Regions from separate parts of the Streptomyces sp. NPDC044921 genome, predicted to be linked through region 2. Evidence: riboswitches for the same ligand, from Rfam matches in the RefSeq annotation. Region 2 holds a riboswitch; each other region holds the start of a gene.
What was found. Region 2 has a riboswitch for cobalamin ahead of AC07DA_RS23365 (ABC transporter substrate-binding protein). Riboswitches for the same ligand answer to the same signal wherever they lie in the genome.

Region 1 (10,260 bases), on a different contig from region 2:
GTCCAGGCCCAGGTTGAGCGGCCCGAACGACACGTCCTGCTCGACCGAGGCGGCGAACAGCTGGTCGTCCGGGTCCTGCACCACCAGTTGCACGGTCGTCCGCAGCCGGGTCAGGCCCTTGCGGTCGTACGTCACCGGCTGCCCGTCGACCGTCAACCGGCCTACGTCCGGCCGCAGTCCGCCGCTGAGCAGGCGCATCAGGGTCGTCTTGCCGCTGCCGTTGCGCCCCAGCAGCGCCAGGGCGCGCCCCTCGCGGACGTCGAAGTCGAGGCCGCTGAGCACCACCGGGCCGTCCGCGTAGCCGAAGGACGCGCCCCGCAGGGCGACGAGGGCGGGCTCGCTCATGTCAGCGGCCTTTCCAGGAGCAGGGAGAGGGCGGCCAGCGCCACGAGCAGGGCGCAGCCGGCGGCCGTGAAGCGGGCGGAGACACGGGCCTCGGGCACCAGGACGCGCAGGGTGCCGTCGTAGCCGCGTCCGGCGAGCCCGGCCTGGAGGCGGGCGGCCCGGTCGAAGGCCCGGACGAACGCGGTGGCGCCCAGGCCGGCCAGGGAACGCCACTCCGCGGCCCGGCTGGTGTGGCCGAGGCGCGCGGCCTGCGCCTCCCGGATGCGGCGCACCGAGTCCAGCAGCAGGAAGCTCATCCGGTACGTCACCAGTGCGACATCGACGACCGGTGCGGGGATCCCCGCCCGGACCAGGCGCGGCAACAGGTCGGACATGGGCGTGGTGAAGGCGAACAGCAGCACGCCCAGGGAGGCCGCCGAGGTGCGCAGCAGCAACTCCCCGGCCCGGACGGGCCCGTCACCGGCGAAGGAGACGAAACCCTCCGGCCCGCCGACCTGGACGAGCAGCGTGAGCGCGCCGGTCGCGCAGAAGCCCAGCGGCACCCGGTAGGCCCGCCACAGCCGCCGGGCCGGCACGCCCGCCGGTCCCAGCAGCAGCACCAGGGCCGTGACCAGCACCAGGGCCGCGCCCGGCCAGGGCGGCAACGAGATCGCGAGCACGGTGAGGCCGAGCCCGAGCACGGCCTTGTCCACGGGGTGGCGGCGGCGCCAGCGGCTGCTGTGCGCCGCCGCGTCGATCGGCAGCACCCGGGCTCAGTCCTGCCCGTCGGCGGGCTTCCCGGCCGCGGCGGGGGACCTGCCGGCCGTGTCGGCGGGCGCGCTCCCGGCCTCCCGCTCCAGCGCGCGCCGCTCGCCCTGCCGCCGCCCTCGGCGCAGGCCGAAGTAGTAGGCGAGGACACCGGCGCCGAGCGCCGCCTGGAGGGAGAACAGGGCCGACTCGATCTCCCCGGACGGCGGTTCGTACAGCGGCGAGAACCACGGCTCGTAGTCCGGCTCGATCTCGGTGATCGCGGACTCCGCCTCGCCGTCGGCGCCCGCGAACGGCTCCTCCTTGTGGTCGCCGAGGCCGAGGGCCAGCGGCAGCACGGCGAGGGCGGCCACGGCGAGCAGCAACAGCAGGTTGATCCTCGTGTTCCTGCTCACCGAGCCACCGCCTCCGCGCCGGTCCGGGAGCCCTTCGTGCCCAGCAGCACGCCCAGCCGGGTCAGCTCGCCCTTGCTGGACTGCACCAGCAGCCGCATCACCAGCACCGTCAGCAGCCCCTCGCTGACGGCGAGCGGGATCTGCGTGACGGCGAAGATGGAGCCGAACTTGCCGAGCGCGCCCAGGAATCCGCTGCCCGGGTCCGGGAAGGCGAGCGCCAGCTGCACGCTGGTGACGCAGTAGGTGGACAGGTCGGCGACGAACGCCCCGCAGAACACCGTCACCATGAGCGGCACGTCGTACCGCCGCAGCAGCCGGTAGACGGCGTAACCGGCCCAGGGCCCGACGACCGCCATGGAGAAGACGTTCGCGCCGAGCGTGGTGAGCCCGCCGTGCGCCAGCAGCAGCGCCTGGAAGAGCAGGGTGATGGTGCCCAGCACCGCCATGACGGGCGGCCGGAACAGGATGGCCCCCAGGCCCGTGCCCGTGGGGTGGGAGCAACTGCCCGTGACGGACGGCAGCTTCAGGGCCGACAGGACGAACGTGAAGGCACCGGAGGCACCGAGCAGCAAGGTGCTCTCGGGGTGCTCGCGCACCTCACGGGTGAGTGACCGGACTCCGTGGACGACGAACGGCGCCGACGCGACGCCCCAGGCGGCCGCGTGCGCCGGAGGCAGGAAACCCTCGGCTATGTGCATGGCTCAGCAGACCCTCTCCAGCACCTCGTGGATGGTTGACGCGCCTTGGCCGGTCTCCTGGCTGACGGGTACCACCGCCCGAACTCCGCCTTCCCGGGTCACGAGGACCCAGTGGCTGCCCGCGAGGGCCGGAGCCGGACTTCCCGATTCACAGTGGCGAGGGCCGCACCGGCATCACACCGGATTTCCCGTTCACCAAGGCGTGGTGACAATAAGGCCGGGGTAAGGGCGATGACAAGCCGCCCCAGGGGGCGCGCGAGGGGGCGCCCGCTCGCACACCGGCGCAGAATCGCTCAGTCCTCGCCCTCGTCGTCCTCGTCGCCTCCGTCGTCCACCGGGACCTGCGGAGGCCGCTGCTGCGGCTGCTCCACCTGCTCCGTGCCGTCCCCGCCCGTCTCCGGCGCCGGGCTCGACGGACCGGGCGGCGGTCCGGCCGGGGCCGGGGTGGTGGGTGCCGCCGAGGACGGGACGACATCGGCCACGGTGCCGACCGTCGACGTCTCGCCGGTCTGCGCGGTGGAGGCCGGCGGGTCGGCGGACGCCCCCGGCTCCGAGGGCGAGGCCGGGCTGCTCGCCGACGGCGAGGCGTCGGGTTCGGTGCTCTTCGTCGTGGTGTCGTCGGGTGAGAACCACACCATGCCGAGGTACATCGCGGCGAGGAAGAGGGCCGCGGCGGCGGCCGTGACGCCCAGCCGCGACCGGTTGCCGGAGCCGCCCCGCGGCGCCGCGCGGCGGGCCCGCCCGCCCGGGGCGGTGCGCGCCCCCGTGGGCAGCGCGTAGGTGACCGGGGCGCCGGCCCCGGCCGGCGCGAAGCCCGCCGTCCCCGGGGACGGCACCGGGGAGGGCGCCGGCTGCGTGGCCTCCGGCAGCGGCTCGGGCCGCCCCTGCCAGGCACCGGCGGCGAACCACTCGGCGGCCTGCTGGGCCGACGGCCGGTCCTCGGGCTGCTTGGCGAGCAGCCCCAGCAGGTAGTTCTCGAACGCCGGCGGGAGACCGGCCACGCCGAGTTCGCGGGGCGGCACCGGGGCGGCGTCCAGATGCTGGTGCAGGAGCGCGACGGCGGTGTCGGCCTGGAACGGCGGGCGGCCGCTGAGCAACTGGTAGAGCACGCACCCCAGGGAGTACATGTCGGACGCGGGGCCGGCGGGCTTGCCCAGCGCGCGCTCGGGCGCGAGGTAGAGGCCGGTGCCGACGATCTGCCCGGTGGCGGTGAGCGCGGCCCCGGGGTCGTCGAGGAAGCGGGCGATGCCGAAGTCCCCGATCTTCAGCGTCCCGTGGGCGTCCAGCAGCAGGTTGGCGGGCTTGATGTCGCGGTGGACGATGCCCTGCGCGTGCGCGGCGGCGAGTCCCGCGGCGGCCTGGGCGGCGAGGTCGGCCACCCGGCCCGCCGGGAGTGCGCCCGACGCGGCCAGCACCCCGGCGAGGCTGTCGCCGTCGACGAGTTCCATCACCAGGTACAGCCGGTTGTCGTACTCACCGAAGTCGAGCACGCCGACCAGGTTCGGGTGGTTGAGACGCCCGGCGGTCTGGGCCTCCAGGCGGAACCGGGAGGCCGCCGTGGCGTCGGTGTCCTGGGGCAGCAGCAGCTTGACGGCCACCGCTCTGGCGAGCGTCTCGTCGTACGCCCGCCAGACCTCTCCCATTCCACCGCGCCCGATCTCAACATCCAGCCGGTAGCGGCCCGCTAGCAGCACTCGTCCTCGTCTCATGCAGTGGGAAGCTCGTCGCCGCAGCCCGAACTCCCCGCGTCCGGGCGGGGATTGGTGGGGGGTGCCACAGCCGACCCAGGATACTGGCGCCGGATGATCATTATGCGCCGCGGCGGTGAGCCCGGGCGGTACGGCCCCGGAAACAGGTCGCAGACCCGGGGCGCACGCGGGGCCGCACTCCGGGTGGCGCGTCCGCGGGCGTGCCCGCCGGAGGCCGGATCAGCCCGCCGGAGCCGTTCCCTTCTCCCCGGCCTCCCGTTCCTCCCCGGCCTCCCGTTCCCCCTCGGCGTCCCGGTGCGGCAGCAGCGCCACCGCCAGGGCCGGTACGGCCGCCAGGACCAGCCACGGCACGGCGGCCGGCAGCCCCAGGTCGAGCAGGGAGCCGGTGGCCGCGCTGCCGGCCAGCACGATCAGGCCGGAGACGGAGGACAGCGCCCCCATGTACAGGCCGATCCGGCCGTCTTCGGCGAGGTCGGGCACCCAGGCGCGGGCGGCGGGTACCACGAGCATCTGCCCCACGGTGAGCAGCACGACGAAGCCCGCGGCCGGCAGCAGCCCGGCGGTGCCCGTCCACCCGGCCGGGCGCGCGGCGGCCACCACCGCGAAACCGGCCGCGATCAGCAGCAGTCCGGCGGCCATGGAGCGGCGCAGGTCGAGCCGGTCGCCCGCCCAGCGGGTCACCGGGAGCTGCGCGCACACGACGAGGACCGACGACAGGGCGAACAGCCAGGACAGCGGCGCCTGCGAACCCGCCGCGCGCTGCACCTCGTCCGGCAGGGCCAGATACAGCTGGTTGTAGCCCAGCAGGTACGTGCCGTACGCACAGCACAGCGCCAGGAAACGGCGGTTGCGCAGGACGCGGGCTCCGCCGCGCTGCCGGACGCGGACCCGGCCGGGGATGTGCTGCGGCATCAGCCGCAGGTGCCCGGCGAGGACCAGCACGAAGACCGCCGCGCCGGCGAGGCAGGCCGTACGGAAGCCGACGGCGAGCAGCAGCGCGCCGAGCAGCGGCCCGGCGAAGGCGCCCACCTGTCCCGCCACGCTGAACAGCGCCAGCACACGGGTGCGCGGTCCGTGCCCGTCCGCCTCCCAGACGACCGCCTGGCGGGCCACCTCGGACTCCACGGCGGGGGAGAACAGGGCGGCGGCGAAGCCGATCACCAGCACCGCCCCGATGACGGCCCAGGTCGCCTCCGCGTACCCGAGCCAGGCGAACCCGGCGATCCGCAGCGCGCAGCCGGCCAGCACGACCGGCCGCACGCCCCACCGGTCCACGAGCCACCCCCCGACCACGAACAGGCCCTGCTGGCTGAAGGTGCGCAGCCCGAGCACGAACCCGACCAGCCAGCCCGCCATGCCGATCGCGGTGCCGAGGTGCTCGGCGAGGAACGGCAGCACGGCGTAGAAGCCCAGGTTGAAGGCGAGCTGGGTCAGGATCAGCAGCCGCAGCAGCCCGGACAGGTCCTTCCAGAGCCGCCGGGTGCTCTCGCGCGGCGCCCGGGGCGGCTCGCCGTCGGTCATGGCGCCACGGGGCACACGGGCGGCCCGGCGGGCCAGGACACGGGAGATGAGGTCGGTCATCGTTCTTCTGTCGGTGAGGTCGGTGAGGCGGACACGGGGGCCAGGAGGCGGTCGGGGCGGCTCGCGTGCCGCTGTGGCACCCGGGGTGCGGTGCGCCGCGGAGGCGGACCGGGCGGCCCGCCGGGGCGCCCGCGCCTCCCGGGCAGGCGTACGCCCCCGGCGGCCGTGACGGCCAGCGCCCCCAGCAGGGCGAGCGCGGCCGCGGGGAAGAGGACGGCCCAGGGGGCGCGTTCGGCGTAGGCCTGGTTCTCGGAGAGCAGCAGGCCCCACTCGGGCGACGGCGGCTGGGCGCCCAGTCCGAGGAACCCGAGCGCGGCCAGGCCCAGCGCGATGCCGGGCAGTCGCAGCAGGGCGTGCCGGGTGACCGGCCCCAGCACCGCCGGCAGCAGTTCGCGCCGCAGCAGGTACCAGCGGCCGGCGCCCAGCGCACGCGTGGCGGCCAGGTGGGTGGTGGCGCGCTCCTGACGCAGCAGCGCGGAGGTGTGGGCGGCCAGTGGTGCCCAGGCGACGACGCCGACGGCGACGGCGGGGGTCCACGGACCACCGCCCGCCACCCCGGCGGTGAGCAGACCGGCCAGCACGGGCGGCACGGCGCTGACCGTGTCGGCCATCGGCCCGGACAGCCGCGGCAGCAGCCCGAGCAGCAGCCCGGCGGCCAGGGCGGCGGCGCTCACGGCGAGGGCGACGGCGAGGGTGGTCAGCGCCCCGTGGGCGACCCGGGCGAGCACGTCCCGGCCCAGCGCGTCCGTGCCGAAGGGGTGGGCGGGGGACGGCGCCCGGAGCCGGGCGAAGGGGTCCAGGGCGAGCGGGTCGCGCGGCAGGCCCAGCGCGATCACACCGGTCAGCACCGCACCGTGGAGCAGGGGGAGGGAGCGGGGCGCGGGCGGGGCGGGCCGGTGCAGGGAGTGCAGGGCGCCGTCCCGCAGGGCGGGGCCGGTCAGCAGCCGGGCCGCGAGCCGGGCGAGGAACGTGGCGGCGGCCGCCAGCAGGACCAGGGTGAGGGTGCCGGTCTGCAGCACGGGCAGGTCCTGGGCCAGGGCGGCGTGCAGGGTGAGCCGGCCGAGGCCCGGGATGTCGAAGATCTGCTCGACGGCGACCGAGCCGCCGGTCAGACCGACCACGAACAGGCTCAGGTTCGGCAGCAGGGCCGGCACGCAGCGGCGCACCGCCTGCCGCGCCACCGACACCGGCGGGACGCCGCGTGCGGCGGCCGCCAGCGCCCACGGCTCGGCGAACGCGCCGGGCAGCAGGTCGTCCAGCATCCGTCCGAGGACCGCCCCGGCGGGCAGGCCGAGGGCCAGCGAGGGCAGCACCATCCACTGCGGCCCGTACCAGCCCAGGGCGGGCAGCCAGCCCAGCTGCACCCCGATCACCGAGGCCAGCACCGAGGCGACCAGGAACTCGGGCAGCGCGGCCAGTACGGCCGCCGCCGTACCGCCGGGCCGGAGCGCGCCGAGCCGCCGCCGCGCACCGAGCCGGAGCGTGCGGGCACACACCGCCGCGGCCGTGAGGGCGGCGACGGCGAGCGCCCCCGACATCAGCAGCAGCGACACGCCGAGACCTTGCACGACCCCGGGCAGCACCTCGGAGCCGGACACCCACGAGGTGCCCGCGTCCCCGTGCAGCAGCCCGCCCAGCCAGCGGCCGAGCAGCCGCACGGGGCCGTCGTCCAGGCCCAGTTCGTCCCGGACGGCGCTCAGCGTGGCGGGGGTCGGGTCGCGCTCCGCCGACCGGGCCTTGAGGACCGTGAGCGCCGGGTCGGTGCGCGACAGCCACGGCAGCAGGCCGATCCCGCCCACGAGGGCGGCGGTGAGCACGGCCCGCCACAGCAGCGTGGGGCCGCCGCCGCGCGCGAGGACGCGCAGCCGCCTCGCACCGGCGAAGGCCGTGGCCACGAACGGCATACGGAGGGCTGTCGGGCGGTGGACCGTCGTGCGGAGGGCTGTCGGGCGGCGGACCGTCATGCGAAGGGGATCTCGAAGTGCACGGCCCCGCTGCCCCCGCCGGGCACGTCCTCCCGCTCGTCGCACAGCACCTTGCCCAGCGTCCGCCACAGGCCCATCGCGCCCGGGGAGTCCGGATAGGTGTGCAGGTACACCGACCGGTAGCCGCCGTCGGCGCGCGCGAAGTCCAGCAGACCCGCCACCAGCCGCCGGGCCAGTCCCCGCCTTCGGTGCTCGGGCCGCACGTACACCCGGCGCAGCTGCGCGGTCTGACCGGACGGGAACCGCTCGGCCAGCCAGCGCGGGTTGGGCGGATGCGCCGGGCCGCGCGCGTCCAGCGCGGCCGTGGCCGCCACCGTGCCGTCCCCGCCGTCCACCGCGACCAGGAGCGTGTGCCGGGCAGGGGTGAGATAGAACGACACCGGATCGATGATGTCGGCGTGCCAGTGCGGCACGTAGCCCGTCCCGAAGTCCCGGTACACCGCGTCCAGCATCACCACCCGGGCCCCGTCGACGTCGTCCGGCGTGGCTTCCCTGATGATGTAGTCGCGCATTTGCGCATCATATGCAAGTAGTGCGGGAGTGCTCCGAGCGGTCCCCGCACGCCCGGGGCCAGGGCCTGCGGGAGGCGGCGCTCACATCCCGGACGGAGTGAGCAGCACGAAGTCCGCGTTCGCCCGGTCGAGGCAGACGGCGAGACGGCCCACGCCCTCCACGTCCTCGGGGCCCATCTGGACGCTGCCGCCGTTCTCCTCGACCCCGGCCACCGCCGCGTCGCAGTCCTCCACGGCGAACACCGGGTGCCAGTACGGCCGGCCACCCGCGAGCGCGAGGACGTCCCCGCCGACCTCCACGAGGCCGCCGTGCATGCGCTCCTCGGGGAGCCCCGCCGGGGTGATCAGGGTGTACGTGCCTGTCCCGCCCGGCATCGGCATGTCACTGAACCGCCAGCCGAAGAGGCCGCCGTAGAACTCCTTCGCGGCGGCGGCGTCGCTCGTGTACAGCTCCGTCCAGGACAGCGAGCCCGGCTGGTCCACCAGCTCCAGGCCCGCGCTCGTGCCCGGCTGCCAGACGGCGAACTGCCCGCCCAGCGGGTCGCTGAACTGCGCCATCCTGCCCCACTCCGCGAGGTCCGTCGGCGCCACCCGGACCGTGCCGCCCGCCTGTCGCACGGCCTGGGCCGCCGCGTCCGCGTCGGTGACCCGGTAGTAGAGCATCCAGGCCGAGCGGGCGCCCTCCTCGGTGAGCCTGCCGAGACCGGCGACGACCTTGCCGTCCTTGCGGAACATGCCGCCTTCGAAGTCCTCGCTCCCGCCCATGGACTCGTACTCCCACCCGAGCACGGCACCGTAGAAGGCCGCGGCGGCCCGGACGTCCGGAGCGCCGAGGTCGAGCCAGCAGGGGGAACCGGGGGCGTACTCCGTGGTGATCATGGCGATGCTTCCCTTTCGCAGATCCTCCGCCCAGCCTGACACCGGGCACCGACGGGCGCCCGTCGGAGCGACAGCCGCCGCCGGACGGGTGGGGGCGCAGCCAGTCAAGGACCGTGGACGGCGTGACGACCGGCGGGGAATGGGGTCGCCTGGGCGCCGCCGGGGGTCTCAGTGGACGGACAGGCCGCCGTCCACGAAGAGGGACTGCCCGGTGATGTAGGCCGACGCCGGGCCCGCCAGGAAGACCGCCGCGCCCGCGAAGTCCTCGGCCAGGCCGTTGCGCCCGACGAACGTGCGCGCGGCGAGAGCGGCCACCGTCTCCGGTTCCGACGACAGCCGTGCGTTGAGCGGGGTCATGACGAAGCCGGGCACCAGGACGTTGCAGGTGACGCCGCGCGGCGACCACGCCTCGGCCTGGGAGCGGGTCAGCGCCTCCAGTCCGCCCTTGGACGCGCCGTAGGCACCGCTCTGCACGAACGCCCGGTGCGCCTGCTGCGAGCTGATGTTCAGGATCCGCCCGTACCCGCGCTTCGCCATGCCGGGGCCGAAGCGCTGTCCCAGCAGGAAGGGGGCCTCCAGGTTGACGGCCATCGTGGCGTCCCACACGTCCTCGGTGAGCTCGTCCAGGTGCGGACGGAGGTTGATCCCGGCGCAGTTGACCAGGATGTCGGGCTCGCCGAACGCCTCGACCGCTCGCTCGGCGGCCGTCCGCACCCCCTCCCGCGTGCCCAGGTCCGCGCTGACCCAGGCCGCGCGGCAGCCCTCGGCCGCCAGTTCCCCGGCCGTCGCCTTCAGGGCGGCCTCCGTACGGGCCACCACCACGACGCTCGCCCCGGCGCGCGCGAGGGCGCCGGCGATGGCCCGGCCGATGCCGGAACTGCCGCCGGTCACCACCGCGACCCGGCCCGCCAGGGAGAACAACTCGCAGAGATAGGCCTGTGCCGCCCGGCCGGTCGGCCGCGCCCGCTCATCCTGGTCCCTCTGCTCCACCTGGTCCGCCTGCCGTGCCTGCTCCGCCGGATTCGTCGTCATGCCGAGCACCCTAAGCGGACCGGCCGGGGCACGGGCGCCGCCCCCGTCAGCGGAACACCATGATGGCGACACCCGCCACCGCGAACAGCACGCCGCCCCACGCCCAGTGCTGCATGGGCACGTTGAAGAACCTGTGGTCCTCCCGGAACTCGTTGAGTCTCACGCCGACGACCCGGATGAGCGCCGCCGCCACCAGGCAGCCGACGACGAGCCCGATGTCCTGGGCGAGCGGCGACCCGCCGAGCAGCCGGCCCAGCGCGATCCCCACCGCGACGCCGGCGCCGGCCAGCGGCAGGACGAGGATGCCCCACCCGGACCACAACACCACGAACATCCGCGCCTCCCGCCTCGTGCCCTGGTCCGTCACTGCCCCCCGG
Region 2 (10,260 bases):
CTCAGCCCGACGCGAGCAGGACCGTGCCGACCAGTGCCAGTCCCGCGCCCGCGGCCTGGATCGCGCGCAGCCGTTCGCGGAGGAACCCGCGCGCGGCCACCGCCGTCACCACCGGGTAGAGCGAGGCGAGGACGGCCGCCACGGTGACCGGGCCCTGCTGCGCCGCGATCGAGTAGGTGCCGTTGGCGGCGACGTCCGCGAGGCCGACGAAGGCCAGGGCGGGCAGGGTGCGCCACGGGAAGCCGTCCGCCGGGAGCGCGGGCGCGCCCCGCCGTACCGAGACGTACAGCGCCAGCCCGCCGGCGGCGACGTTGGTCACCCGCTGGACGAACAGGGCGAGGAACAGCCCCGTCAGTGTCGTCGACGCCTCGGCGATCAGGGCCATCACCGCCCCGAAGCCGAACGCCGCGAGCAGGGTCAGCGCGATGGCCTGGCGCTGCACCGGAGCGCCCCGGAACTGGGGGCCGCCCGCGAGGCAGATCCCGGCGACGGCGACCAGGATGCCGACGAACTGCAGCAGGCCTGGGCGTTCGCCCAGCACCAGACCCACCCCGACCGGCACGGCCACGCCGATCGAGCCGAGCGGTGAGACCACGCCCATGGGACCCAGCGCGAGCGCCTTGTAGAAGGCCAGCATCGCCACCGGCCCGACGAGACCGGCCGCCACGGCGAACCACAACTGCGGGCCCGCCTCGCTCCAGCCGCCGGTCGCCGCGACGATCGCGCCCAGCACGGCCACCGCGATCGACTGCGAGACGACGACCACGGTGAGCGCGGGGGTGCGCCGGGTCAGCAGCCCGCCGCCGAAGTCGGCCAGACCCCACAGCACGCTGGTGGCCAGGGCGAAGAGCGCTGTCATGGGGCTCGGACCTCGCAGTACAGTTCAGTGAACGATCAGGTCAACCAGACCATAGTGCACTGCATTGCGCTGTGTCATACAAAATATTGGACGGAACGTGTCGGACCTCGACCTGCTGACCCAGTCCCTGGCGCGCAGCGTCAAGCACTGGCGCGCGGTGCGCGGCTTCACCCTGGACGTGCTCGCCGCCCGCGCGGGCGTCAGCCGCGGCATGCTCATCCAGATCGAGCAGGCCCGCACCAACCCCAGCCTCGGCACCGTCGTCAAGATCGGTGACGCGCTCGGCGTCAGCATCACCACCCTGCTGGAACACGAGCAGGGGCCGAACGTCCGCATCGTCCCCGCCGAGCAGGCCGTACGGCTGTGGCACACCGACGCGGGCAGCTACAACCGGCTGCTCGCGGGCACCGAGGCGCCCGGACCGCTGGAGCTGTGGGACTGGCGGCTCATGCCCGGCGAGAGCAGCCCCTCGGACCCTCACCCCGCCGGCACGACCGAACTGCTCCACGTCACGGCCGGCGAACTGACGCTCACGGTCGACGGCGTCGAGCACCGCGTCCCCGCGGGCGCGACGGTCCACTTCGAGGCCAACGTCCCGCACACGTACGGCAACACCGGGGACGTGCCGATGGAGATGGTCATGGCCGTCTCCGTGCCGCCCGTGCCCTGAGACGCCCGCCCCGAGGGCGGCCGGGAGTTGTTAGCGTGCGGCCATGCGCGCACCCCTCGGACACTTCGACGACGCCCGCCCGGCCCCCGACTGCCTCGACGAACTGACCGGCCCGGTCGCCGACGCCGTACGCCACTGGCGCGGCGCCGTCCCGGCAGAGCGGATCCTCTACGTGGACACCGAGCCGGAGTGGGCCGACACGGCCACCTTCGTGGAGCACTACGGCCGGGAGCTGCTGGAGCAGTCCGCGAACTGTGTGGTGGTGACCGGCAGGCGCGGTGGTGAGACGACTCTCGCCGCCTGCGTCGTGCCGTCCACCACCCGCGTCGACGTGAACAACGCCGTGCGCCGCCGACTCGGCGCGCGCAAGGCCTCGTTCGCCCCGATGGACACGGCGACCGGCGAGACCGGCATGGAGTACGGCGGCATCACCCCGCTCGGCCTGCCGGAGGGCTGGCCCGTGCTGGTGGACGCCGCCGTCGTCGACCTGCCGTACGTGCTCGTCGGCAGCGGCCGGCGGCGCGGCAAGCTCCTGGTGCCGGGCAAGGCGTTCGCGGAACTGCCGGGCGCGGTGGTCCTCGAAGGGCTCGGGGTGTCCTGACCTACGCCGCCGTGTGGTGCGCCAGCGGCAGATGGGGGTCCGTCTCGCCGGGGGCCGGTTCCGGGTCCGCGTGCACCAGGGCCGCGGTGAGACGGGGCACCGCGTGCAGCAGCGCGTGCTCGGCGTCGACGGCGATCCGGTGGGCCTCGCGCACCGTCACGCCGCCGTCGACCACCACCGCCACCTCGGCGCGCAGCCGGTGGCCGATCCAGCGCAGCCGCAGCTCGCCCACCCCGCGCACGCCGGGGACCTGGGCCAGCGCCCGCTCGGCCCGGTCGACCAGGGCCGGGTCGACGGCGTCCAGCACCCGCCGGAACACCTCCCGTGCCGCGTCCCGCAGGACCAGCGCGATGGCCGCCGTGATCGCCAGGCCGACGACCGGGTCCGCCAGGTGCAGGCCCAGGGCCGAGCCGCCGGCCCCCAGCAGTACGGCCAGGGAGGTGAAACCGTCCGTGCGGGCGTGCAGTCCGTCGGCGACCAGCGCGGCGGAACCGATCGCGCGGCCCACGCGGATGCGGTAGCGGGCCACCCACTCATTGCCCGCGAACCCCACCAGCGCGGCCACGGCGACCGCCGGGACGTGCTCCACGGGACGCGGTTCGAGCAGGCGGCCGACGGCCGTCCAGCCCGCGAAGACCGCCGACGCGGCGATCGTCAGCACGATCACCAGGCCCGCCAGGTCCTCGGCCCGGCCGTAGCCGTAGGTGAAGCGGCGGGTGGCCGCCCGCCGCCCCAGCACGAAGGCGATGCCGAGCGGCACGGCGGTCAGCGCGTCGGCGGTGTTGTGCACCGTGTCCCCGAGCAGGGCCACCGAACCGGAGGCGGCCACCACGCACGCCTGCGTCAGCGCCGTCGCGCCGAGCACCGCGAGCGAGACCCACAGGGCCCGCATCCCGCGTGCCGAGGACTCCAGGGCCGAGTCCACCTTGTCGGCCGCCGCGTGGGAGTGCGGCGTGAGGAGGTGCCCCAAGCGGCGGCGCGGGCCGTGCGGCCGGCCGTGGCCGTGCTCGCGGTCGTGCGGCCGGCCGTGGCCGTGCTCGCGGTCGTGGCGCGGGCCGTCGTCGCGGCCGTGGGGGTGGGAGTGCTCGTGCCGGTCGCTCACGGGGGTTCCCTTCCGGTGCGGGCGGGTGGACGCGCGCGCGCCCACGGCGCCATTATGTGCGTATGAGCGCACGCATGCACCTGTCACCTGCGCACCATGCGCATCCGCGCAGCCCCGGCGAGGAGCAGTTCGCCCTCGCCGCCGAACTCCTCGCGCTGCTCGGGGACCGCACCCGGCTCGCCCTGCTGCACGCGCTGACCGGGGGAGAGGCCGACGTCACGACCCTCACCGAGGCGTGCGGGGCGGCCCGGCCGGCCGTCAGCCAGCACCTGGCGCGCCTGCGGCTCGCGGGCCTGGTGAACACCCGGAAGGAAGGCCGCCGGGTCGTCTACTCACTCCGCGACGGCCATCTGCGCCGGCTCGTGGACGAGGCACTGAGCGTGACCGACCACCGGATCGGCGATCAGCCGCCGCACGACTGAGTCAGTACCGCGCGGCCGTCCCCAGGTACTGCTCGGCGAAGGCGGCCGCCGCGGCGGGCGAGGTGAACAGCCGGCGCAGCCGGGCCAGCGTGGTGCCCGCGCGGAACGGATCGCCCGCCGCCGTGCCGTGGTACACCTCGGACAGCCACTGCGAGAACTCCTGGTAGTCCCACACGCGCCGCAGACACGCCTCGGCATAGCCGGCCAGACCCCTGTCCTCACCCCGGGTCAGGTGGTCCACCAGGGCGTCACCCAGCAGGAAGGCGTCGTGCAGGGCCAGGTTCATGCCCTTGGCCGCGATGGGGGCGACCAGGTGGGCCGCGTCGCCGGCGAGGAAGAGACGGCCGTGCGCCATGGGCTCGGTCACGTAGTCGTGCATGTCCAGCACGCGCTTCTCGATCAGCCGCCCTTCGGTCAGCGGCGCCGCACCGTACGCCCCGAGCCGCTCCCGGAGCTCCGCCCAGACGCGCTCGTGCGGCCAGTTCTCCGGGTCGTCGCCCGGCGGGCACTGCAGGTAGTAGCGGGTCACCTCCGGGCTGCGCGGCATCTGCCCGGCGAACCCGCGGGCGTGACAGCCGAACAGCACGCAGTCCGCGGACGGCGGAGCCTCGGCGAGCAGCGCCAGCCAGCCGATGCCGTAGTCGTGCCGGGCGATCCGCACCCGCTCCGGCGGCAGCGACGCCCGGGACACCCCGCGCGCGCCGTCACACCCGGCGACGAACCCGGTCTCCACGACCTGCCGTTCGCCCGTCTCGGGACAGACGTACGACACCGAGGGCCGGTCGGAGCCGAGGTCGTGGAGCCGCACGTCCCGGACGCCGAAGCGGATCCGCCCGCCGCGCACGTCGGCGTACTCGCGGACCAGGTCCGTCACCAGCAGCGGCTGCGGGTAGACGAAGTGGTGGCTGCCCGTCAGCTCGCCGTAGGAGAACCGGTAGCGCTCCCCGCCGAAGCGGAACTCGCACGCGCTGTGCAGCTCCGCCCGGTCCAGCAGGTTACGGGCGAGGCCGCGCTTCTCCAGGCCGCGTACGGCCCACTCCTCGATGACGCCCGCCCGCGGCCGCCGTTCGATGAACTCCCGGGTCTCGGTCTCCAGCACCAGGCAGTCCACCGAGGCGGCCCGCAGGATGTTGCCGACGGTCAGACCGGCGGGGCCGGCGCCCACGACGACGACCGGGAAGCGTTGCGGGGCACCGGAGTTCGCGGGCGGCGGGAGACGGGTCATGCCGCTCATTATGGAGGCGGTGCCGGCGCACGGGCACCCGCACGGCGGCCGGACGGGCGCACCGTTTCCGCGCCCCGCGGCGGGGCGCCGTGGCGGTCACCGCCCGAGCCGCGGGATCTCGATCGCCGGGCAGCGGTCCATCACCATCTCCAGGCCCGCCGCGCGGGTCCGCGCGTACGCCGCCTCGTCGACGACGCCCAGCTGGAACCAGACGCCCTTGGCGCCCTTCGCCACCGCCTCGTCCGCGACGGCCCCGGCGAGCTCGCTGTTGACGAAGACGTCGACGACGTCCACGTCGAAGGGGATGTCCGCCAGGCTCGCGTACCCCTGCTCGCCGTGCACCGTCTCCGCCTTCGGGTGCACCGGCACCACGCGCTTGCCGAAGCGCTGCAGCACCGCGGCGACGCCGTACGCCGCGCGCTGCCGGTTCGACGACAGGCCCACCACGGCCCAGGTGTCGCCTAGCTCGCTGAGGATCCTGCGGACCGTTGCCTCGTCGCCGTACACCGGCGGCCTCCTCGGGACGTCGTGGTCGAAGTGCTGTCCCGGCAACGGCGCGGGACGCGCGGTGATTCCCGGGGAGCCGCCGTGATAGCTTGCCGAGGCCAGTCGAACCCATGTACGTGGGTCAGGGAATCCGGTGGGAATCCGGAACTGACGCGCAGCGGTGAGGGGGACGGGCGGGGCCTCGGCCACTGGACTCCGGCACGGACGTCCGGGAAGGCGCTCCGTTCCGGGTGAACCCGAGTCCGAAGACCTGCTGGCGGCCCCCGCGGCCGGTACGCGGCGGGGGAGCACCGTACGACCGGGCTCCGCGATCGGGCCCTCGACGACTGAGGACTGGTTCCCGTGCCCCTCGCCCCACCCGCCCGCGCCGTCCTGCTGCTCGCGGCCGGCTCCCTGCTCCTGACCGGCTGCGGCGACGCCGAGCCCGCCGCCGCGAAGGCCGCCGCCGTCCGCCTCGGCAACTGCGGCCACGAGGTGCGCGTCGCCGCGCCGCCGCGGCACGCCGTCTCCCTCAACCAGGGCACCACCGAGATCCTGCTCTCCCTCGGCCTCGCCGACCGCCTCGCCGGCACGGCGACCTGGACCGACCCCGTGATGAAGGGACTGGAGAAGGCCAACGCGACGGTGCCGCGCATCGCCGACGACAACCCCTCCTTCGAGCGGGTCCTGGACGCGGACCCGGACTTCGTGGCCGCCTCCTTCGTCTCCACCCTCGGACCGGGCGGCGTCGCCACCCGCGAACAGTTCGGGAAGCTCGGCGTCCCCACCTACGTCTCGCCGTCCGACTGCGCCGGGAAGGACAACTCGGGCGGCGGCGACGGCGCACGCGACAAGGCCCTCGGCATGGACACCGTCTACGGCGAGGTGCGCGACCTCGCGGCCGTCTTCGGGGTGAGGGAACGCGGCGACGCGCTCGTGGCCTCCCTCCGCCAGCGCATGAAGAAGGCCACCGCCGGCGTCGACGCCTCCGACGTCACCCTCCTGTACTGGTTCGCCAACTCCGAGTCGCCCTACATGGCGGGCTGTTGCGGGGCGCCCGGCATCATCACCCGCTCCCTCGGCGCGAAGAACGTCTTCGACGACACGCACGAGGAGTGGCCGCAGGTCAACTGGGAGACGGTCGCCGAACGCGACCCCGACGTCCTCGTCATCGGCGACCTGACCCGCAAGTCGCAGACCGCCGAGTCGGCCGCGAGGAAGATCGCCTTCCTGGAGTCCAACCCGGCCACGAAGAACATGGACGCCGTCCGGCACAAGCGGTACGTGCTGCTCAGCGGGCAGGCCATGAACCCGACCATCCGCACGGTCGAGGGAGTGGAACGGGTCGCCGCGGGGCTGCGCCGGTTCGGGCTGGTGAAGTGACCGCCCCGGACCTGCCGGAGGCCGGGGCCCGGCCCCGGCGCGGGGCCGGGCTCGCCCTGGGCGCCGCCGGGGCCGCCGCGCTCGTCGCCTCCCTCGCCGTGGCCATCACCATCGGCCCCGCCGACATCCGCGTCACCGACGTGTGGTCCGTCGTGGCCGCCCATCTCGGCCTGGGCAGCTCGGACCTGACACCGCTCCGGGACGGCATCGTCTGGCAGTTGCGGCTGCCGCGCACCCTGCTCGCGGCCGTGTGCGGAGCCGGACTCGCCGTGTGCGGAGCGGTGATGCAGTCGCTGTTGCGCAACCCGCTGGCCGATCCGTTCGTGCTCGGGGTCTCCTCGGGCGCCTCCACCGGTGCGGTCGTCGTGGTCGTGCTGGGCGTGGGCGGCGGAGCGGTCTCCGTCTCCGCCGGCGCCTTCCTCGGGGCCCTGGTCTCCTTCGCGCTGGTGCTGCTGCTCAGCCACACCCTGGGCGGCACCACCGACCGGGTGGTCCTGGCCGGCGTCGCCGCCATGCAGCTGTTCTCGGCGCTCACCTCCTTCGTGGTGATGACCTCCGCCGACGCCGAGACGACCCGGGGCGTGCTGTTCTGGCTCCTCGGCTCGCTCGGCGGCGTCGGCTGGACGGACGTGTGGCTGTGCCTGGCCGTGCTGGCGGTCGCACTGGTGGTGTGCCTGGCGTACGCCCGCACCCTCGACGCCTTCGCCTTCGGGCAGGACGCGGCCGCCGCGCTCGGGGTGTCCGTGGCCCGCACCCGTCTGGTACTGCTGTGTGTCACGGCCCTGCTCACGGCGGCGCTGGTCAGCTCGGCCGGGGCGATCGGCTTCGTGGGCCTCGTCCTGCCGCACGCGGCCCGGGCACTGACCGGGCCCGGGCACGCCCGGCTGCTGCCGGTCACGGCGCTGGCCGGTGCGGTCTTCCTGGTGTGGGTGGACACGCTCGCCCGGACGGTGCTGGATCCACGGGAGGTGCCGGTGGGCGTCGTCACCTCGCTGATCGGGGTGCCGGCGTTCGTGGCCGTGCTGTACAAGACGCGGAGGGCACGGTGAGCGGGACGGGAACACCGGCGGACAGCGGGGGCCCGCGCTCCGGGCGGACCGGCCGCGGTTGCGGTGGGGTGACGGCTGGGGGGCGCGACCACGGTTCCGGTGGGGTGGAGACCGTGGGCTGCGGCTGCGGCTGCGGCTGCGGTTGCAGTGGGGTGGAGACCGTGACGGACGGCGGGGGTGCCGGTGGGGTGGAGGCCGCGGGGGGCGGCTGCGATTCCGGTCGGGCGGAGACTGCGGAGGGTGTCCGCGGTGCCGACGGGGCGCGTGCCGGGTGCGGTGTCCGCGAGGCCGGTGAGCCGCGGGCCGAGGGCGGTGTCAGCGGCGCCGACAGGCTGCGGGCCGTGGGGGTCGCCCGGGGTGCCGCTGGGCCGCGGGCCGTGGGGGACGTCCAGGGTGCCGCTGGGCCGCGGGCCGTAGTGGGCGCCCGGGGTGCCGGTGGGCTGCGGGCCGAGCGGGTCGGGCGCCGGACCGACGGGCGGCTGATCCTCGACGGCGTCGTCCTCGCGCCGGAGCCCGGCTCCACCCTCGGCGTGCTCGGCCCCAACGGCTCCGGCAAGTCCACGCTGCTGCGGCTGATGGCCGGGCTGCTCACCCCGACGGCGGGGGTCGTCACCCTCGACGGCACGCCGCTGGGCGACCTGCCCCGCCGCACGGTCGCCCGCCGGCTCGCCGTCGTCGAGCAGCAGTCGGACACCCAGGTCGAGCTGACGGTCGAGGACGTCGTACGGCTCGGCCGCATCCCGCACCGGCGGGCCTGGTCACCCGCCTCGGCGGACGACGAGCGCGCCGTGCGGGCCGCCCTGGAGCGCACCGGCCTCGCCGACCGGGCCGGCCGGCCCTGGCACACCCTCTCGGGCGGTGAGCGCCAGCGCGTGCAGATCGCCCGTGCGCTCGCCCAGGAGCCCCGCGAACTCCTCCTGGACGAGCCCACCAACCACCTCGACATCCACCACCAGCTCGACCTGCTCGCCCTGGTCGCGCGGCTGCCGGTCACCACCGTCGTCGCCCTGCACGACCTCAACCTCGCGGCGATGTACTGCGACCGGGTGGTCGTCCTGCGCGCGGGCCGGGTCGTAGCGGGCGGGACACCGGGTGACGTCCTCACGGAGGAGCTCATCGCCGAGGTGTACGGGGTGCGGGCCGCCGTCCGCGCGGACGGCCCCGGCGGACGCCCCCACGTGCGGTTCCTGGGCACGCTGGACTGAACGGGACGGCCCGCCCCAACCCGGGACGGCCCGCCCCCGGCCCGGGGTGGGCCGTCCCGGGGCAGGTCGGGTGCGCCACGGTGACCGGAAAACGGCGCGCATGACTGCGCGTCCGGGCCCGCCCGCCTACGCTCGCCTCGTGCTGCGCATCATCGACGCCCGTACCGGCGAGCCGGCCGACGCCGCCCCGGCCCGCCGGGGCCTGACGCGCGTCGAGGCGCACGCGCCCGGCTCCGACACGACGCACCTGCGGGTGCTGCTCGTCGCCGACCTCCTCGTCCGGGCCCTGGAGATCGGCGGCACACCCGTGTGGGCCCTGCTGACCGGCGGCCACCGCCGGGCCGAGCTGCGGGCCCGCGCCGCGGCCCTGGGCATCCGTCCCTTCGAGGAGAGCCCCGACATCGGCGCGGGCCTGGGCGAGGCCCAGGTCCTGCACGTCGCGGCCGAGGGCGGGACGGCACCGGACGGACTGCGGATCTCCGTCGCGCCGGTGCGGCCGGGCCCGCCGGACACCGCCGGTCCGGAACACGCCGGGCCCGCCCCACCCGGGCCCCCCGACCCCACCGACCCCGCCGTCCTGCGCCTCGCCCTGCTCACCCGGCACCACAGCGCCGCCGTCCGGCTGGACGAGGCCGCCCTGGACGAGGCCCGCGCCACCCTCGCGCGCTGGCGCACCGCCGTCGCCCGGTGGGCCCGGCGTCCCTCGCGGCCCGTCCCCGACGACGTGCGGCGGCGGTTGCGCGCCGCCTGGGAGGACGACCTGGACGTGCCCGGGGTACTGGACGTACTGCGCCGGGTGGAGAGCGACCCGGAACTGCCGGACGGCGCCCGCTTCGAGACCTACGCCCACGCCGACCGCCTCCTCGGCCTCGACCTCACCCGCGACCTGGGAACCTCCTCATGATCGAACGTGCCGGAACCGGCCCGCTGCGCCGCCTGGTCGTGCTGCGGCACGCCAAGTCCGCCTGGCCCGTGGACGTCGCCGACCACGAACGCCCGCTGGCCCTCCGCGGCCGCCGCGACGCCCCCGCCGCCGGACGGGCCCTGGCCGAGGCCGACTGCCTGCCCGACCTCGCCCTGTGCTCCACCGCGGTGCGCGCCCGCCGCACCTGGGAGCTGGCCGCCGGCGAGTGGGGCACGCCCCCGCCGGTCCGCCACGACCGGCGCCTGTACGCCGCCGGACCCGCGGGCCTGCTGACCGTGGTGCGCGAGGTGCCCGCCGAGGTGGAGACGCTGCTGCTGGTCGGCCACAACCCGG
Region 3 (10,260 bases), on a different contig from region 2:
GCAGGACGGTGATCAGGGCGATGGCCGAGCCCTGGGCGTAGTCGTTGACCACGAAGGCGCGGTCGTAGGAGTAGGTGTTGAGGACCTGGAACTCCGGCTCGGGGTGGCCGTTGCGCATGACGAACACCTGCGGGAAGACACCCATGTCCCAGATGACCGACAGGGTCGTGAGCATCACGATGATCGGCTTGAGGACGGGCAGGGTGACGTAGCGGAAGACGCCCCAGGAGCCGGCGCCGTCCAGGCGGGCGGCCTCCTCCAGTTCCTTCGGGACCTGGGTGAGACCGGCGCTGAGCGTGATGACCACGAACGGCACGGCTCCCCAGACGACCAGGAGCATGATCACGGCCAGGCCCTGGGGGCCGCTGGCGAACCAGTTGTGGCCGATCATGTCGATGCCGGGCAGCTTGCTCAGCAGGGCGTTGAAGACGCCGTAGTCGGAGTCGAAGAGCCACTTGAAGACCGTGGTGGCCACGATCACGGGCATGCCCCAGCTGGCCACCAGCACGATGTTGATGAGGACCTTCAGCCAGCCCGAGACGCGCTGCAGCAGCAGGGCGAGCGCCATGCCGATCACCATGGTGAGCACGACGGCCCCGCCCGCGAAGATCACCGTGCGCAGTACGACGGCCCAGAACTCGCCGTCACCGAGCACCTTGGCGAAGTTGTCGAAGCCGACGCTCTCGGCGGGCTGGAAGCCCCACAGCTGGGACTGGCCGAACTTCTGGAAGGACAGGGTGACCAGGCGGGCCAGCGGATAGGCCATGACCAGGGCCAGGACCAGCAGGCAGGGGGCGAGCAGCAGCCACGGGACGGCGGCACCTCCCGAGGTGCGCTGCGCGCGGGGCCGCCGGCCGGCGGGGGGCGGCACAGGTACCGGCCGCGGTGGCGGCACCTTGGCGGGGGTGGTGGTGTCTGCGGCACTCATCGCGCGCTCCTTGGCGGTCCCTCTGGTCCTGACGACGGCGGGGCTCCGCGTGGGGAGCCCCGCCCGTAGGTCACTTGGTGTTGATGACCTTGTCGATCGCGGCGTCCGCCTCCTTGGCGGCGGCCTCGACGGACTTCTTGCCGGTGCCGATGTTCTGCAGCATGGTCTGCAGGATCTGCGCCTTCTCGACCTGGCCCCAGCCGGGTGCCATGGGGACGAACCAGTTGGACTCGGCCGCGGTGGCCGGGACCGCCGTCTTGGGGTCGTTCTTGAGCGTGGCGAGGTCCGTCTTGTTGTTGGGCAGGTTGCCCTTGGCCATCAGGCCCTTCTGCCCGGAGGAGCCGGTGAACGCGTTGATCCACTCGGCGGCCAGGTCCTGCGCGTCGGACTTCACCGGCACGGCGAGGTCGGAACCGCCCAGGAAGACCGGCATGTTCTTGCCGGACGGGCCGGGCATCACGAAGTTCTCGAGGTTGCCCTTGAGCTTGCCGCTCTTGTCGTTCTTCGGGTCCTCGGCGGTGGCGCCCTCCCAGGCGGCCGCGAAGATCATGGCGGACTTGCCCTGGCCGTAGACGATGTAGCGGTCGGACTCGTCCTTGGTCTTGTCGCCGTGCATGTACTTGTCGACGACGTTCTTGAACTCCTTGAGGCCCTTGAGGGACTCCGGCGAGGAGAGCGTGGCCTTCCACTGGCCGCCCGACTCGGTGGCGATGGCGCCGCCCGCGTCGTAGACGAAGGACATGGCCGCGTACCAGTCGCGGGTGGGCTGGTACCAGGCGTTGAACTTGTCGCCCTGCTTCTTCTGGATCTTGTCCAGGGCGTCGGTCAGTTCCTGGTACGTCTTCGGGGGCGTCTTCACGCCGACCGAGGCGGCGATGTCCTTGCGCCAGTTGGCGACGCGGCCGCCGGCGTAGTAGGGGACGCCGTAGGTCTTGCCCTCGTAGGTCACCGAGGCCTTGAGGCCGTCCAGCCAGGCGTCGGAGTTGTCGAACGTGCCCTGGTCGAGGGGGGCGAAGGCGCCCTTGACCATGTAGCCGAGCATCTCGGTGTTGCCCATCTCGACCACGTCGGGGGCCTTGTCGGTGGCCAGGACGGCGTCGAGCTTGGCGTTCTTGTCGGGCCAGCCGTAGTACTCATGGCTGATCTTCAGACCCGGGTGCTTCTTCTTCACCGCGTCGTCGGCGGCCTTCACCAGCTCCGGCCAGTTGTTCTGGGCGTCGACGGTGAGCCAGACGGTCAGCTCCTTGGCGTCCGCGCCGCCCTTGTCCGAGCCCCCGTCGCCCTCGCCGCCGCACGCCGCGATGGAGACCATCATGCCCGCGATACCGATCGCGGCTGTCAGCTTGCGCTTCACGCCACCCTCCTCAAGGGATCCCACAACCCCCCTGGCTCCCCGCGGTGAACGGCGGGCCGGGCCTGGACCATTGGTGTAGACCAGTACCGGGAGCTTGGCCCAGGCCAATCAGCCTGTCAAGGGTCGCGAGAAGGCTCTGACCAGCCGTTATGCGACCTACATATGCAGGAACCTTTAAGTAAGAAGCCAGCGAAAACCCGCTTGCACAGGCCATACTTCAGGTAGACCACTCGCAGTGGTGGACTAGACCAAACAAGACGCCGACGGTATACAAGTGAGATCGTGTCGGCGGACCGAGCCGGGAAGGCGGAGCATGAGCACCGACGTCAGCAGTGCGGAGAACGAGAACGGGGTGCCCGTCCGTACCGCACGCGTGCCCAAGTACTACCGCCTGAAGAAGCACCTGCTCGACATGACGGAGACCCAGGCGCCCGGCACGCCCGTCCCGCCCGAGCGCACCCTCGCGGCGGAGTTCGACACCTCCCGCACGACCGTGCGCCAGGCACTCCAGGAACTGGTCGTCGAGGGCCGGCTGGAACGCATCCAGGGCAAGGGCACCTTCGTCGCCAAGCCGAAGGTCTCGCAGGCCCTGCAACTGACCTCGTACACCGAGGACATGCGCGCCCAGGGCCTGGAGCCGACCTCGCAGCTGCTGGACATCGGCTACATCACGGCCGACGACCGGCTCGCCGGGCTGCTCGACATCACGCCGGGCGGACGCGTGCTGCGCATCGAGCGCCTGCGCATGGCCAACGGCGAGCCCATGGCCATCGAGACCACCCACCTCAGCGCCAAGCGCTTCCCCGCCCTGCGCCGCTCCCTGGCGAAGTACACGTCCCTCTACACCGCGCTCGCCGAGGTCTACGACGTCCATCTCGCCGAGGCCGAGGAGACCATCGAGACGTCCCTGGCCACCCCGCGCGAGGCCGGCCTGCTCGGCACGGACGTCGGGCTGCCGATGCTGATGCTCTCCCGGCACTCGCTGGACCGGGACGGCCGGCCGGTGGAGTGGGTGCGGTCGGTCTACCGGGGCGACCGGTACAAGTTCGTGGCCCGTCTCAAGCGTCCCCAGGAGTAGCCGACCGCAGGCGGATCCGCCGTTTCTTTTGGGTACCGCATTGCGGACGAGGGGTTCCGCTGTCGCCGCACCCTGACCTAGATTGCCTGCGCATTGCACAGGTGATCACTTGAGGGGACGGAGCCGCCTGATGTCGCAAGCCCCGGAAGTCAGCAGAGGGCCGGTGGTGACGCCGACGCGCGTCGTCATCGCCGTCTGTCTCATAGCGCCCTTCGTTGCCATGCTGTGGGTCGGCTCGTACGCGAAGACCGACCCGGCCTTCATCGGGATCCCGTTCTTCTACTGGTACCAGATGGCGTGGGTGCTGATCTCCACGGCGCTGACGATGATCGCCTTCAAGCTGTGGCAGCGTGACCAGCGCGCCCGCCGGAAGGGCGGTGCGTCGGAGTGAAGGACGGCGTCAACGGCGTCGCACTCGCCGTCTTCATCTTCTTCTTCCTGGCCGTCACGGTCATGGGCTTCCTCGCCGCGCGCTGGCGCAAGGCCGAGAACGAGCACAGCCTGGACGAATGGGGCCTGGGCGGCCGCTCGTTCGGCACGTGGATCACCTGGTTCCTGCTCGGCGGCGACCTGTACACGGCGTACACCTTCGTGGCGGTGCCGGCGGCGATCTACGCGGCGGGAGCGGCCGGCTTCTTCGCGGTGCCCTACACGATCCTGGTCTACCCGCTGATCTTCACGTTCCTGCCGCGCCTGTGGTCGGTCTCGCACAAGCACGGCTACGTGACGACCTCCGACTTCGTGCGCGGCCGCTTCGGCTCCAAGGGGCTGTCCCTGGCCGTGGCGCTGACCGGCATCCTGGCGACGATGCCCTACATCGCGCTCCAGCTGGTCGGCATCCAGGCCGTGCTGGACGTGATGGGTATCGGCGGCGGCGAGAACACCAACTGGTTCATCAAGGACCTGCCGCTGCTGATCGCCTTCGGCGTGCTGGCTGCCTACACGTACTCGTCGGGTCTGCGGGCGCCCGCGCTGATCGCGTTCGTGAAGGACACGCTGATCTACATCGTCATCGCGGTGGCGATCATCTACATCCCGATCAAGCTCGGCGGCTTCGACGACATCTTCGCCAAGGCGGGTGAGGCGTTCAGCGAGACCAACCCGGCCACGGGCGCGCCGCGCGGTGCGCTGACGCCGCCGGAGGCGGGTCAGTGGACCTACGCCACGCTGGCGTTGGGCTCGGCGCTGGCGCTGTTCATGTACCCGCACTCCATCACGGCGACCCTGTCCTCCAAGAGCCGTGAGGTGATCCGCCGCAACACCACGATCCTGCCGCTGTACTCGCTGATGCTGGGCCTGCTGGCGCTGCTCGGCTTCATGGCGATCGCGGCCGGGATCAAGGTGCAGAACGGGCAGCTGGCGATCCCGCAGCTGTTCGAGACGATGTTCCCGGACTGGTTCGCCGGTGTGGCCTTCGCCGCCATCGGCATCGGCGCGCTCGTGCCCGCGGCCATCATGTCCATCGCGGCCGCGAACCTGTTCACGCGCAACATCTACAAGGACTTCATCAAGCCGGACGCCACGCCCGCGCAGGAGACGAAGGTCTCCAAGCTGGTGTCCCTGCTGGTGAAGGTGGGCGCGCTGGCCTTCGTGCTGACGATGGACAAGACGGTCGCCATCAACTTCCAGCTGCTCGGCGGCATCTGGATCCTGCAGACCTTCCCGGCCCTGGTCGGCGGCCTGTTCACCCGCTGGTTCCACCGCTGGGCGCTGCTCGCGGGCTGGGCGGTCGGCATGGTCTACGGCACGGTCGCCGCGTACGGGGTCGCCTCGCCGACGCAGAAGCACTTCGGCGGCTCCTCCAAGGAGATCCCCGGCATCGGCGAGATCGGCTACATCGGCCTCACGGCGTTCGTCCTGAACGTGGTGGTGACGGTGGTCCTGACCTTCGTGCTCAGGGCGCTGAAGGCCCCCGACGGCGTCGACGAGACCAAGCCGGAGGACTACACGGCGGACGCGGGCGACCCCGGGGTACAGGTGGAGCTCCCGCCTGCCACGGCCGGTTCGTCGCACTGACCTCCCGGCGCGGAGCACCGCGCGACACACACCGGACGACCCCCGGCGGGCCGCCGTGAGAACACCTCACGGCGGCCCGCCGTCGTCCCGCGGCCGGCGAAGATCACTCTGCACACCTGCCGGCTGACCCTCTGAAACCAGCGCGACACAACATCTGGGGGTGGCATCCGAACCCGGCACAAGATGTATGCTCATGCTCGCTGTCGCCGCAGGGGAATCCGGTGCGAATCCGGAACTGTCCCGCAACGGTGTACCCATGCCCTTTCACACGGTATGGGCGTCAGTCCGAGGACCTGCCGACAGTGCGCCCGGCCATCCGGCCGGTGTGCCTGACGTCCGGGCCTCGTGGAATGGGCCGGTGGACGCGACGCCGTGTGCGCTCGTGTGCTGCCCCCTGCCCTCGACGAGGCCCCGTGCCGAGCGAGGGAGAGCCCCACGTGACCATCGCGCCAGCCGATCCGGTCTCAGCCGCCGGAGAAGACGCGGAAGAAGCGCACGACGCTCCCGGTGCCGCCCTGTTGCGGACCCTGACCGAGCTGACCGCCGACCTCCCCGACGCCGATCCGGGCCGGGTCGCCGCCGCCGCCCTGCGCGGCCGGTCCGCGCGGGCGGACGAGACGGAGTTGCGCGAGCTGGCGACGGAGGCGGCCGCCGGTCTCATCTCCGAGGACCCCGCCTACTCCCGGCTGGCCGCCCGGCTGCTGACCATCGGCATCCGTGCCGAGGCCGCCTCCCAGGGCGTCACCTCCTTCACGCAGTCGGTCGCCGTGGGCCACCGCGAGGGTCTGATCGCCGACCGCACCGCCGCGTTCGTCCGGCTGCACGCGGCCCGGCTCGACGCGCTGATCGACACCGCCGCCGACGACCGCTTCGGCTACTTCGGCCTGCGCACCCTGCACAGCCGCTACCTGCTCCGGCACCCGATCACCCGCAAGGTGATCGAGACGCCCCAGCACTTCATGCTGCGCGTGGCGAGCGGCCTCGCCGAGGACGACACCGCACGGGCCGTGGACGAAGTCGCGGCGCTCTACCGGCTGATGAGCCGCCTCGACTACCTCCCCTCCTCCCCCACGCTGTTCAACTCCGGCACCCGGCACCCCCAGATGTCGTCCTGCTACCTCCTCGACTCCCCCAAGGACGAGCTGGACTCCCTCTACGACCGCTACCACCAGGTCGCCCGCCTGTCGAAGCACGCCGGCGGCATCGGCATCGCCTACTCCCGCGTCCGGGCCCGGGGTTCGCTGATCCGCGGCACGAACGGGCACTCCAACGGCATCGTCCCGTTCCTGAAGACCCTCGACGCCTCGGTCGCCGCCGTGAACCAGGGCGGCCGCCGCAAGGGCGCCGCCGCCGTCTACCTGGAGACCTGGCACGCGGACATCGAGGAGTTCCTGGAGCTGCGCGACAACACCGGTGAGGACGCCCGGCGCACGCACAACCTGAACCTCGCGCACTGGGTCCCGGACGAGTTCATGCGGCGGGTGAACGCCGACGCGCAGTGGTCGCTGTTCTCCCCCGCGGACGTGCCCGAGCTGGTCGACCTGTGGGGCGAGGAGTTCGACACCGCCTACCGGGCCGCCGAGGCGAAGGGCCTGGCGCGCAAGACGCTGCCCGCGCGCGAGCTGTACGGCCGGATGATGCGCACCCTCGCGCAGACCGGCAACGGCTGGATGACCTTCAAGGACGCCGCCAACCGCACCGCCAACCAGACCGCCGAGCCGGGCCACGTGGTGCACTCCTCCAACCTCTGCACGGAGATCCTGGAGGTCACCAGCGACGGCGAGACGGCGGTCTGCAACCTGGGGTCCGTCAACCTCGGCGCCTTCGTCGGCGACGGGGACATCGACTGGGAACGGCTGGACGACACCGTCCGCACGGCCGTGACGTTCCTCGACCGGGTCGTCGACATCAACTTCTACCCGACCGAGCAGGCGGGCCGCTCCAACGCCCGCTGGCGACCGGTCGGCCTCGGCGCGATGGGCCTGCAGGACGTCTTCTTCCAGCTGCGTCTGCCCTTCGACTCGCCCGAGGCGAAGGCCCTGTCCACCCGCATCGCCGAACGCGTCATGCTCGCCGCCTACGAGGCCTCCGCCGACCTGGCCGAGCGCAACGGCCCCCTGCCCGCCTGGGAGAAGACCCGTACGGCCCGGGGCGTGCTGCACCCCGACCACTACGACGTGGACCTGACCTGGCCCGAGCGCTGGGCGGCCCTGCGCGAGCGGATCGCCACGACCGGCCTGCGCAACTCCCTGCTCCTCGCCATCGCGCCCACCGCCACCATCGCCTCCATCGCGGGCGTCTACGAGTGCATCGAGCCGCAGGTGTCCAACCTGTTCAAGCGCGAGACGCTGTCCGGCGAGTTCCTCCAGGTCAACTCCTACCTGGTGGACGAGCTCAAGCGGCTCGGCGTGTGGGACGCCCGCACCCGGGAGGCGCTGCGCGAGGCCAACGGCTCGGTGCAGGGCTTCGCCTGGATCCCCGAGGACGTCCGCGCGCTCTACCGCACGGCCTGGGAGATCCCCCAGCGCGGCCTGATCGACATGGCGGCGGCCAGGACCCCGTTCCTGGACCAGTCCCAGTCCCTGAACCTCTTCCTGGAGACGCCGACCATCGGCAAGCTCTCCTCGATGTACGCCTACGCCTGGAAGTCCGGGCTGAAGACGACGTACTACCTGCGCTCGCGCCCGGCGACCCGCATCGCCCGCGCCGCCCGGGCCGCTGTCCCCGTGCAGGCCACCCCCGACCCCGAAGCGGTCGCCTGCTCCCTGGAAAACCCCGAGTCCTGCGAGGCCTGCCAGTAATGCCCAGCAACCAGAACCTTCTCGACCCCGGCTTCGAGCTGACCCTGCGCCCCATGCGCTACCCGGACTTCTACGAGCGCTACCGGGACGCCATCAAGAACACCTGGACCGTGGAGGAGGTCGACCTCCACTCGGACGTCGCCGACCTCGCCAAGCTCTCCCCCGCCGAACAGCACCTGATCGGCCGGCTGGTGGCGTTCTTCGCGACCGGCGACTCGATCGTCGCGAACAACCTGGTGCTGACGCTGTACAAGCACATCAACTCCCCCGAGGCGCGGCTGTACCTGAGCCGTCAGCTGTTCGAGGAGGCCGTGCACGTCCAGTTCTACCTGACGCTGCTCGACACCTACCTGCCCGACCCGGAGGACCGCGCGGCGGCCTTCGCGGCGGTGGAGAACATCCCGTCCATCCGCGAGAAGGCGGAGTTCTGCTTCAGGTGGATGGACTCGGTCGAGAAGCTGGACCGGCTGGAGTCACAGGCGGACCGGCGCCGCTTCCTGCTCAACCTGATCTGCTTCGCGGCCTGCATCGAGGGCCTGTTCTTCTACGGTGCCTTCGCCTACGTCTACTGGTTCCGCAGCCGGGGCCTGCTGCACGGCCTGGCCACCGGCACCAACTGGGTGTTCCGCGACGAGACCATGCACATGTCGTTCGCGTTCGACGTGGTCGACACCGTCCGCAAGGAGGAGCCGGAGCTGTTCGACGACCGGCTCCAGCAGGAGGTGACGGACATGCTCCGGGAGGCCGTCGAGGCCGAGCTGCAGTTCGCGCGCGACCTGTGCGGGGACGGCCTGCCGGGCATGAACACCGAGTCGATGCGGCAGTACCTGGAGTGCGTCGCCGACCAGCGGCTGACCCGCCTGGGCTTCGCTCCGGTGTACGGCTCGGAGAACCCCTTCTCCTTCATGGAGCTCCAGGGGGTTCAGGAGCTGACCAACTTCTTCGAGCGGCGGCCCTCCGCGTACCAGGTGGCGGTGGAGGGCACCGTCGACCTGGACGAGGACTTCTGAGCCGGAGCGTCCTCGCGGGCCTCCTGGGCCTCCCGGATCTGCCGGTCGATGCGCCGGTCGCGCATCAGGCCGAGCACGGACGGGAGGACCAGGAGGACCAGCGTCCCGAGTACGAAGATCATGGCGATGAGTGTCTGCGTCTGGTTCGTGTCCATGGACACCACTGTGACGCCGGATGGTCCTTACCGTCAGTGGCAGTACTGCCGTAGACCCTCGAATTACTGCCAGCGGCGAGGCACACTGGGAGCATGCTGCAGAACGTGGCCGTCGCTCTGCTCGACGGCGTGACCCCCTTCGAACTCGGCGTGGTGTGCGAGGTCTTCGGCACCGACCGCAGCGACGACGGCCTGCCGGTGTACGACTTCGCCGTGGCCTCGGCCGAGGGCCCCTCCGTGCGCATGGCCTCGGGCTTGTCGCTGCGCGTCGAGCACGGCCTGGAGCGGCTGGAGACGGCCGACCTCATCGCCGTCCCGGCCGGGGACGGCTACTCCACCCGCACCTTCCCGCCTCCGCTGCTCGACGCCCTGCGCCGCGGTGTGGAGCGCGGCGCCCGGGTGCTCAGCGTCTGCTCCGGCGTCTTCGTCCTGGCCGCGGCCGGGCTGCTGGACGACCGGCGCTGCGCGGTGCACTGGAAGCACGCGCGGGACCTCGCCCTGCGCTACCCCCGGGTGGTGGTCGAGCCGGACGTGCTCTACGTCGACGAGGATCCGGTGATCACCTCCGCGGGCACCGCCGCCGGCATCGACGCCTGCCTCCACCTGGTCCGCAAGGAGCAGGGCCCGGAGGTCGCCAACAAGATCGCCCGCCGGATGGTGGTGCCGCCGCACCGCGACGGCGGCCAGGCCCAGTACATCGAGCGCCCGCTGCCGCACTCCGAGGCCGACACCATCGGCGAGGTGCTGGCGTGGATGGAGCGCCACCTCGACGAGGAGGTCACCGTCGAGCAGCTCGCCGCCCGCGCGCACATGTCCCCGCGCACGTTCGCCCGCCGCTTCCAGCAGGAGACGGGTACGACTCCCTACCGCTGGGTGCTGCGCCAGCGCGTACTGCTGGCCCAGCGGCTGCTGGAGGCG

Region 1: it holds a riboswitch for cobalamin, as region 2 does, so the genes downstream of both, AC07DA_RS34080 (energy-coupling factor ABC transporter permease) here and AC07DA_RS23365 (ABC transporter substrate-binding protein) in region 2, are expected to answer to the same signal.
Region 3: it holds a riboswitch for cobalamin, as region 2 does, so the genes downstream of both, AC07DA_RS05130 (ribonucleoside-diphosphate reductase subunit alpha) here and AC07DA_RS23365 (ABC transporter substrate-binding protein) in region 2, are expected to answer to the same signal.

What each region holds. Positions count from the first base shown of each region.
Region 1 is NZ_JBWKIF010000032.1:48,837-59,096, reverse strand. It holds gene AC07DA_RS34095 (energy-coupling factor ABC transporter ATP-binding protein) at 1-345, opposite strand, end outside; gene cbiQ (cobalt ECF transporter T component CbiQ) at 342-1,091, opposite strand; gene AC07DA_RS34085 (energy-coupling factor ABC transporter substrate-binding protein) at 1,098-1,487, opposite strand; gene AC07DA_RS34080 (energy-coupling factor ABC transporter permease) at 1,484-2,185, opposite strand; cobalamin riboswitch at 2,216-2,400, opposite strand; gene AC07DA_RS34075 (serine/threonine-protein kinase) at 2,479-3,894, opposite strand; gene AC07DA_RS34070 (MDR family MFS transporter) at 4,114-5,475, opposite strand; gene AC07DA_RS34065 (ABC transporter permease subunit) at 5,472-7,379, opposite strand; gene AC07DA_RS34060 (GNAT family N-acetyltransferase) at 7,436-7,972, opposite strand; gene AC07DA_RS34055 (VOC family protein) at 8,054-8,851, opposite strand; gene AC07DA_RS34050 (SDR family NAD(P)-dependent oxidoreductase) at 9,020-9,883, opposite strand; gene AC07DA_RS34045 (hypothetical protein) at 9,930-10,250, opposite strand.
Region 2 is NZ_JBWKIF010000015.1:70,219-80,478, forward strand. It holds gene AC07DA_RS23330 (EamA family transporter) at 2-859, opposite strand; gene AC07DA_RS23335 (XRE family transcriptional regulator) at 957-1,529, shown strand; gene AC07DA_RS23340 (YbaK/EbsC family protein) at 1,573-2,130, shown strand; gene AC07DA_RS23345 (cation diffusion facilitator family transporter) at 2,132-3,232, opposite strand; gene AC07DA_RS23350 (ArsR/SmtB family transcription factor) at 3,295-3,654, shown strand; gene AC07DA_RS23355 (4-hydroxybenzoate 3-monooxygenase) at 3,656-4,879, opposite strand; gene AC07DA_RS23360 (CoA-binding protein) at 4,976-5,386, opposite strand; cobalamin riboswitch at 5,484-5,644, shown strand; gene AC07DA_RS23365 (ABC transporter substrate-binding protein) at 5,729-6,748, shown strand; gene AC07DA_RS23370 (FecCD family ABC transporter permease) at 6,745-7,797, shown strand; gene AC07DA_RS23375 (ABC transporter ATP-binding protein) at 8,214-9,002, shown strand; gene AC07DA_RS23380 (hypothetical protein) at 9,103-9,906, shown strand; gene AC07DA_RS23385 (SixA phosphatase family protein) at 9,903-10,260, shown strand, end outside.
Region 3 is NZ_JBWKIF010000003.1:228-10,487, reverse strand. It holds gene AC07DA_RS05155 (carbohydrate ABC transporter permease) at 1-928, opposite strand, end outside; gene AC07DA_RS05150 (extracellular solute-binding protein) at 999-2,282, opposite strand; gene AC07DA_RS05145 (GntR family transcriptional regulator) at 2,596-3,360, shown strand; gene AC07DA_RS05140 (DUF3311 domain-containing protein) at 3,491-3,751, shown strand; gene mctP (monocarboxylate uptake permease MctP) at 3,748-5,376, shown strand; cobalamin riboswitch at 5,564-5,691, shown strand; gene AC07DA_RS05130 (ribonucleoside-diphosphate reductase subunit alpha) at 5,814-8,177, shown strand; gene AC07DA_RS05125 (ribonucleotide-diphosphate reductase subunit beta) at 8,177-9,187, shown strand; gene AC07DA_RS05120 (hypothetical protein) at 9,100-9,342, opposite strand; gene AC07DA_RS05115 (GlxA family transcriptional regulator) at 9,436-10,260, shown strand, end outside.